DNA from 2 places in the Halomonas sp. DP1Y21-3 genome. Region 1 is predicted to be linked to the other one. Evidence: predicted binding sites of a transcription regulator. Region 1 holds the regulator's gene; the other holds the start of a gene.

Evidence for each region. Region 1 encodes FNR, which switches genes on or off when oxygen is low (the NO sensors DNR and NnrR bind a similar motif). Its sites were predicted from a motif close to TTGATNTANATCAA; they were not measured.
Region 2: KUV74_RS11415 (peptidase U32 family protein) is a predicted target of FNR. The motif match lies at 2,809-2,822, and genes of this name have one in related genera.

What each region holds. Positions count from the first base shown of each region.
Region 1 covers NZ_JAHVJM010000001.1:799,113-803,527, forward strand. Annotated here, with positions in the region: gene KUV74_RS03450 (heavy metal translocating P-type ATPase) at 1-959, shown strand, start outside; gene ccoS (cbb3-type cytochrome oxidase assembly protein CcoS) at 956-1,186, shown strand; gene KUV74_RS03460 (sulfite exporter TauE/SafE family protein) at 1,183-1,869, shown strand; gene fnr (fumarate/nitrate reduction transcriptional regulator Fnr) at 2,024-2,764, shown strand; gene ttcA (tRNA 2-thiocytidine(32) synthetase TtcA) at 2,925-3,884, opposite strand; gene KUV74_RS03475 (hypothetical protein) at 4,281-4,415, opposite strand, start outside.
Region 2 covers NZ_JAHVJM010000003.1:620,040-624,454, reverse strand. Annotated here, with positions in the region: gene KUV74_RS11425 (aminotransferase class III-fold pyridoxal phosphate-dependent enzyme) at 1-840, shown strand, start outside; gene KUV74_RS11420 (CoA-acylating methylmalonate-semialdehyde dehydrogenase) at 1,011-2,507, shown strand; gene KUV74_RS11415 (peptidase U32 family protein) at 2,878-3,873, shown strand; gene KUV74_RS11410 (U32 family peptidase) at 3,885-4,415, shown strand, end outside.

The DNA.
Region 1 (4,415 bases):
ACAAGACCGGCACCCTGACCCGGGGGCGTATGCAACTCGCCGAACACCGGCCGCTGAGCGACGACGAAGGAAGCGCCAACAATGGCGAGATGGACGCTGCCGCCAAGCGCCGGCATCTGGCACTGGCGGCGGCACTGGAGACCGGCTCGGAGCACCCCATCGCCCGCGCCTTCGCTGCCTGGCGCGACGCCACCTGCCAGGCCAGCGAACTGCGCAATCACCCGGGTCAGGGCGTGGAAGGCGTGATCGACGGCCGGCGCTGGCGACTGGGCCAGCCGCATTTTGCCTGCCTGGGCCGACCCGTTCCTGAGCTCCCTGGCGCAGGGCTTTGGTTGCTGCTGGCCAGCGAAGGCAAGCCCCAGGCCTGGTTCAAGCTCGACGATCAGCCCCGTGACGACGCCGCCGAGACCCTCGCCGCCCTCGCCCAGCGAGGGCTTGCCATCGAGATCCTGTCGGGCGACCGCGCCGTCAACGTTGGCCAGCTTGCCCGCACACTGGGCGTCGATCAGTGGCGTGGCGAGGCCTCCCCCGAGGACAAGCTCGGGCACTTGAAGGCGCGACAGGCACAGGGCGAAAAGGTGGCCATGGTCGGTGATGGCATCAATGACGTGCCGGTACTGGCCGGCGCCGACCTCGCCATCGCCATGGCCGGGGCCAGCGACCTCACCCGCACCCGCGCCGATCTGGTATTGCTGGGCGAACCGCTCACGGGTATCGTCGAAGCCATCGAGGTGGCCCGCCAGACCCGTCGCATCATTCGCCAGAATCTGTCCTGGTCGGTGCTCTACAATGTCGTGGCGCTGCCCGCAGCGGCGCTGGGCTTCGTGCCCCCTTGGCTTGCCGCCATCGGCATGTCACTCAGCTCGTTGCTGGTCATCGGCAATGCCCTGCGTCTGCGGCGCGGACGCACCAGGCCGACCGCGACGCCTTCACCCGTCACCGCAAGCCCCGGCCCATGAGCATCCTTTACCTGTTGATACCCTTGTCGTTGATCCTGCTGGGCCTGGCGGTCTGGGCCTTCTTCTGGGCGGTGCGCAACGACCAGTTCGAGGACCTCGAAGGCCCCGCCTATCGCATCCTGTTCGAGGATGAGGACGACACTCGCGGTGCCGATGACGGCGCTTCCTCTTCCGAAACGCCTGCGCAGACATCCGATCGTGGTCCATCGTCCAGAGGGCCTGAGTGAACCCTACCGGCCTGGAACTGCCTCCCATGATGGCGGCCTTCGTGTTTGGCCTGCTCGGCGGTGCACACTGTATTGGCATGTGCGGCGGTATCATGAGCGCCCTGACCTTTGCCATCCCACCCAGCATGCGTCAACCTTGGCGGGTGAGCACACTTGTGCTCGGCTACAATGTAGGTCGTATCACCAGCTACTGTGTGGCGGGCGCTCTGGTTGCCGCCCTGGGTTCGGTGATCGGCCTTTCGCCGACCCTGCGTGGCCTGATGCAGATCGTCGCCAGCCTGATGTTGATCCTGATGGCGCTTTACATTGCCGATCTATGGAAAGGCCTGCGTCACGTCGAGGCACTGGGACGTCACCTCTGGAGGTACCTGGAACCCGCCGGCAGACGCCTGTTGCCGGTGGTGCGTCTGCCCCAGGCGGTGGCGCTGGGCGCCATCTGGGGCTGGCTGCCCTGTGGCCTGGTGTACTCGATGCTGGCCTGGAGCCTGGCACGGGCCGAGCCCCTCGAGGGCGCACTGCTGATGGCGAGCTTCGGTCTTGGCACGCTTCCGGCGCTGGTGGTGACGGGCCTCGCCGCCAGACAAATGCAGGCCCTGCTGGCGCATCGGGCAACACGCCTTGTCGCCGCTGGCATGATCATCGCCTTTGCCGTCTGGCAACTTTGGACTGGGCTGCATCAATGACGCATCCTACCTCTAAGTTATTAATCCTAAAGAGGTAGGCACCACTTTTAGCTGATCTGAGGGTGTAGAATAGTGCCATCAACGTGCTGTACGGGCGACGTCTGTTCTCCCCATGGCCCAGTCAATATCGATCCCAGATCCACAGGAGCTGCGAATGAGTCCTACGGCCCAAGATCGGCGGCGTCCCATGCTGCATGAGACTCGCTGTGAGTCCTGCAGCCTGAGTTCCTTGTGCCTTCCGCTGTCGCTGGAGACCGCCGACCTCGAGCGCTTCGATTCCATCATCCGTCGTCACCCGCCGATCAAGAAAGGCACACGATTGGTCGAGCAGGGAGATCGCTTCACCAGCGTCTTCGCGGTCCGATCGGGGAGTCTCAAGCAGATCACCACCGAAGGCAGCGGCGAAGCTCAGTTGACCAACTTCTTCCTGCCCAGTGAACTGGTTGGGCTGGATGGCATCGACGACGGCCGCTATCCCGGCAGCGTGGTGGCGCTGGAGACCACCACGGTGTGCGAGATTCCCTTCGACCGCCTCGATGCGCTGACCCAGACCCTACCGGAGCTGCGTGCCCAGCTGTTTCGCACCCTGAGCAAGGAGCTGCGAGAGGACCGCCGGATGATGCAGCTGCTGTCACGCAAGACCGCCGATCAGCGCCTGGCCTGCTTCTTCCTCGGCCTGTCGGACCGCTTCCGCCGCCGCGGCTATTCACCGTTCAGCTTCCGCCTGTCCATGTCCCGCGCCGACATCGGCAATCACCTGGGGCTGGCGGTGGAAACGGTCAGCCGTATCCTCGGGCGTTTCCAGCAGCAGGATCTGGTGGCGGTATCGGGACGTGAGGTCAATATCCTCGATCTGACCGCGCTGTCGACCCTGGCCGACACCGAAGTTACCTGAGCGGGCCTGGCAGCAGTGTGTCGGGCCTGGCCGGCAGGGCCCTGTATCCATGATCTGGAAAGCAAAGCGTAATAGATGGCGTGTGACAAGAAAGAGGCCGCATCCGGAGATGCGGCCTCTTTTGCTGTCATGGCGTCATGCACATTCGCTGTTGGCGAGATCAGCCGGCATCCACCACGTCGATGCGCCGGGCCTGGCGTTCGGCCTGTACGGCCTCCAGCCCCTCGAAGTCGAACAGTTGCCGATCCGCCAGCTGCGACGGCGCCACATTGGTCACCGCCTTGAACATGCTCTCGAGGCGCCCGGGATGCTTGACCTCCCACTCGGCCAGCATCTCCTTGACCACCTGGCGCTGCAGGTTGGGCTGGGAACCACACAGGTTGCACGGGATGATCGGGAACTCCATCGCCTCGCTGTAGGCCTGGATATCGGCCTCGCGGCAGTACGCCAGCGGACGGATGACAATGTTCTTGCCGTCGTCGGAGAGCAGCTTGGGCGGCATCGCCTTGAGGCTGCCACCGAAGAACATGTTCAGAAACAGCGTCTCGAGAATGTCCTCGCGGTGGTGGCCCAGAGCGATCTTGGTCGCCCCGATCTCCTCGGCGAAACCATAGAGCGAGCCGCGCCGCAGGCGTGAGCAGAGCGCGCAGGTGGTCTTGCCCTCCGGCGTCTTCTCCTTCACCACCGAATAGGTGTCGCGCTCGAGGATGTGGTAGTCCACGCCGATGCTGTCCAGATAGTTCGGCAGCACATGCTCCGGAAAGCCCGGCTGCTTCTGATCCAGATTCACCGCCACCAGCGAGAAGTTGACCGGCGCGTTGCGCTGAAGGCTGCGCAGGATCTCGAGCATGGTGTAGCTGTCCTTGCCACCAGACAGACACACCATGATCTTGTCGTCTTCCTGGATCATGCCGTAGTCGATGATGGCGTTGCCGGCCTGGCGGCGCAGGCGCTTCTGCAGCTTGTTGAATTCACGCCGTGCCTTGGCCTGAACTTGGGCTTCCGTCTGATCGCCACCCGCAGCAGGGTCGGCCGGGCTGACGCCGGCATCGATCGAGAGATGGTCATCCTCGGGGGTACGGGGATCGAACAGGGTGGCGGAGGCGGACTGTGGCGACATGGGAGCGGGACATCACGGCTGAAAATGAAAGAGGCGCCAGTCTACCATCCGGACGCTTTAGTGGCGAAGAGGTCAGCGACCGCTTACCCCGGCGAGGACAATACGGCAGGGGCTTTTCGTCGGCGGCACATCGGAAACCGCCAAGGACGACACCGCCGTAGTGGCGCCCTTGCGCGTCGTGGCCTGGTCTGGCCTGGCCTGGCAAGTCGAAGAACGCAAGTGCCTGTCAGCCAGGCCCTAGGCGCTGTCCGAAAAGTCGACGAGCGAAGGTTAGACAAGGCAAAAATCGGTGAGAAAGCGCAGTTTACGGGGTGTAAATGAGCATTTTGACCGGGCTGGCGCACCAGACGATTTTTAACGCCGTATTACCGAGCGCAGGCACTTTTCAGACAAGCCCTAGACGACGTTCAGCGCCAGCAGATAGCGCACCACCACGCCCAGCAACAGCAGCAGGATGCCGGCACGTTGCCAGCCAAACTCGCGCACGGTCAGGGTCAGGCGCTTCTCCCAGAACTTGACCATGCCCCACAG
Region 2 (4,415 bases), on a different contig from region 1:
AACCGCAAGCACTTCGGCCAGTTGCTGGACTCGAGCCACCTGCCCCACACCCTGCAGCCGAACCAGGCCTTCACCCGGGGCCAGGCCGAGACCGGGGCCGAACTCGCCGATGCGCTGCTCGAGCAGATCGCGCTGCACGACGCCTCCAACATCGCCGCGGTGATCGTCGAGCCGATGTCCGGCTCCGCCGGGGTCATCGTGCCGCCCAAGGGCTACCTCGAGCGGCTGCGCGATATCTGCTCGGCCCACGACATCCTGTTGATCTTCGACGAGGTGATCACCGCCTTCGGCCGCAGCGGCGCGCGCACCGGCGCCGAGGCCTTCGGCGTCACCCCGGATCTGATGACGGTGGCCAAGCAGATCACCAACGGCTGCGTGCCGATGGGTGCGGTGATCGCCTCTGGCGAGATCCATGACACCTTCATGCACGCCGGCGGCCCGGGGCACGCCATTGAATTTCCCCACGGCTACACCTACAGCGGCCATCCGGTGGCCTGCGCCGCCGCCCTGGCCGCGCTGGACCTGCTCGAGCGCGAGGACTTCCCGGCCCAGGTCAGGGCTATCGCCCCGGCCTTCGAGGATCGCCTGCACGCCTTGAAGGGCCGCTCCCATGTGGTAGACATCCGCAACTTCGGCCTGGCCGGGGCGATCCAGCTGGCCCCGCGCGACGGTGATCCGGCCATCCGCCCGCGCGACGCCCACCTGGCGCTGTGGGAGGCCGGCTTCTATGTGCGCTTCGGTGGCGACACCCTGCAGTTCGGCCCTCCCTTCGCCACCACCGAGGCGGAGCTCGAGCGCCTGTTCGACGCCGTCGCCGAGACCCTCGACCGGCTCGACTGAGGCCGCTTGACTGGGGCCGCACTACTGAGGCCGCTTGCCGGTACCGAGCGCCCGGCTTATCCACCTGAAACCGACAGCCTGTGGACAACCTTTACACCCACTGTTCACAGCGTTATCCACAGCGCGGACGGGCCATGCCCGTCCGCCCTTTCGACACTTGAGGACCCTCGATGGACAACGTCAATCACTGGATCAATGGTCAGGATCTCGAGGCCAGCCGCCACCTGCCGGTCACCAACCCGGCCACCGGCGAGACCATTCGCCAGGTCGCCGACGGCAATGCCGACACCATCAAGGCCGCCATCGACGCCGCCCAGGCGGCCTTCCCGGCCTGGCGCGATACCCCGCCGGCCAAGCGCGCCCAGGTGATGTACCGCTTCAAGGCGTTGCTGGAGCGTGACGCCGATCGTCTGGTGCAACTGATCAGCGAGGAGCACGGCAAGACCCTCGAGGACGCCATGGGCGAGCTCAAGCGCGGCATCGAGAACGTCGAGTACGCCTGCGGCGTGCCGGAGCTGCTCAAGGGCGAGTACTCCCACAACGTGGGGCCGTCCATCGACGCCTTCTCCAACTTTCAGCCGCTGGGCGTGGTGGCCGGCATCACCCCGTTCAACTTCCCGGCGATGGTGCCGCTGTGGATGTACCCGATGGCCATCGCCTGCGGCAACGCCTTCGTGCTCAAGCCCTCCGAGAAGGACCCGTCCGCCGCCCTGGCGGTCGCCCGCCTGCTCGAGGAAGCCGGCCTGCCCCAGGGCATCATGAACGTGGTTCAGGGCGGCCGCGAGACCGTCGAGGCGCTGCTCGACGCCCCCGAGGTCAAGGCCGTGTCCTTCGTCGGCTCGACCCCCATCGCCGAAACCATCTACCGGCGTGGCGCCGAGAGTGGCAAGCGGGTGCAGGCCCTCGGTGGCGCCAAGAACCACGCCGTGGTGCTGGCCGACGCCGATATCGACAACGCCGCCAACACCCTGATGGGGGCCGCCTACGGCAGCGCCGGCGAGCGCTGCATGGCGATCTCGGTGGCGGTGTGCGTCGGCGATGACACCGCCGACCGCCTGATCGAGGCCATGGGCCCCAAGATCGCCGCGCTGAAGATCGGCCCCGGCACCGACAAGGGCCTGGACATGGGCGCCCTGGTCACCGCCCAGCATCGCGACAAGGTGCTCGGCTATATCGAGAAGGGCGTGCAGGAAGGGGCCACGCTGGTGGCCGACGGCCGCGACCTGGTGGTCCCGGGCCACGAGAACGGCTTCTTCGTCGGCGGCTGCCTGTTCGACCGGGTCACCCCGGAGATGACCATCTACCGCGAGGAGATCTTCGGCCCGGTGCTGTGCGTGGTGCGTGTCGACAGCCTCGACGAGGCCATCGCCCTGACCAACGCCCACGAGTACGGCAACGGCACCTGCCTGTTCACCCGTGACGGCGAGGCGGCGCGTCGCTTCACCGACGCCATCGAGGTCGGCATGGTGGGTATCAACGTGCCGCTGCCGGTGCCGGTGGCCAGCCACAGCTTCGGCGGCTGGAAGCGTTCGCTGTTCGGCGACCTGCACGCCTACGGCCCTGACGCTGTGCGCTTCTACACCCGTCGCAAGGCGGTGTCACAGCGCTGGCCCTCGCCCTTCGAGACCACCCAGGCGGAGTTCCACTTCCCCTCCGGCGGTCAGTAGGCTCCGGCAAGAAGACCACGGGCCCTGCGGGGCCCGTTTTCGTTTACCACAGCGAGCGAGCCGCTGATCCACCACTGACAGGCGACTTATACACCGCTGCCCACAGCCCCTGCACCGCCTGCCCACCGCTTTTCACAAGGTGCCACACAGGGTTATCCACAGAACGACTCACAAGCTCATCGCCACCTTTATCTGCACGCCTGACCCGCAAGTCGGATTCCCACCATCGCCAGGTTGTCCACACCCGGCCCCGGTGCAGCGCGTCATCCCTTCGCTCCATCCCTCACTTCATTGGCGGACACTGATACGCATCAAGCCGGCGGTGTCCGCGTGGGGCTAGCATGGCGCCTCTCTTCGCTCGGAGATCGACATGGAACTGGTCTGTCCCGCGGGTAGCCTGCCCGCTTTGAAGCGCGCCGTGGACGAGGGCGCCAACGCGGTCTACTTCGGCTTTCAGAACGCCACCAACGCCCGCCAGTTCGCCGGGCTGAACTTCACCGACAAGCGCGCCCGGGAAGGTATCGACTACGCCCACGCCCGGGGCTGCCGGGTGTTCTGCGCGATCAATACCTACCCGCAGCAGTCGAGCCTGGCCCAGTGGCGCGCGGCGGTGGACCAGGCGGCTTCGCTTCAGGTCGACGCCCTGATCCTGGCCGATCCGGGCCTTTTGGCCTACGCCGCCGAACGCCACCCGGACATCCCCCGCCACCTGTCGGTGCAAGGCTCCGCCACCAGCCACGAGGCGCTGGCCTTCTACCACCGCGAGTTCGGCATCCGCCGTGCGGTGCTGCCCAGGGTGCTGTCGATCCACCAGGTGCGCGACCTGGCCCGCCACAGCCCGGTGGAGCTCGAGGTGTTCGCCTTCGGCAGCCTGTGCATCATGGCCGAGGGCCGCTGCTATCTGTCGTCCTACCTGACCGGCGAGTCGCCCAACACCCACGGCGTGTGCTCGCCGGCGGCCCACGTGCGCTGGGAAGAGACCGCCAGCGGACGCGAATCGCGCCTGAACGGCGTCTTGATCGATCGCTACCGCGCCGACGAACAGGCCGGCTACCCGACCCTGTGCAAGGGACGCTTCAACGTCGAGGGCGACGTCGGCCACGCCATCGAGGCGCCGACCAGCCTCAGCACCCTGGACCTGCTGCCCCAGCTGGCGGCGCTGGGCATCAAGGCGATCAAGATCGAGGGTCGTCAGCGCAGTCCGGCCTATGTGGCCAGCGTCACCCGCGTGTGGCGCCAGGCACTGGACCATCTGGACCGGGCCGGCGACGACTATCGCCCCCAGGCCGACTGGAGCGCCGCCCTGGCGCCGCTGGCCGAAGGCTCCACCCATACTCTCGGCGCCTACGAGCGCGACTGGAAATGACAGGAGGCGAGATGACCGCTGCTTCACTGGAATTGAGCCTTGGCCCGGTGTCCTTCTACTGGACCCGCGAGCGCTACTTCGCCTTCTATGAACAGGCCTGCCACTGGCCGCTGGCCAGCGTCACCCTAGGCGAGACCGTGTGCTCGCGACGGCGCGACATGAAGCTCGCCGACTGGCTGGAGATCGGCCACCAGCTGGCCGCCGCCGGCAAGCAGGTGATCCTCGGTTCGCAGACCCTGATCGAGTCCAACGCCGACCTGCGCGACCTGACCAGGCTGTGCGACAACGGCGACTTCCTGGTCGAGGCCAACGACATGAGCGCGGTGCACCGGCTGTCCGAGGCGGGCCTGCCCTTCGTCGGCGGCCCGGCGCTCAACCTCTACAATGTGCCGACCCTGGAGATCCTCAAGCGCGCCGGCATGTTCCGCTTCGTCGCCCCGGTGGAGTTGCCCGGCGCCGACCTGGCCCGGCTGCTGTCTGACGCCCGCGAGGCGGGGCTGGCGCTGGACTGCGAGGTGCTGGCCTACGGCCACCTGCCGCTG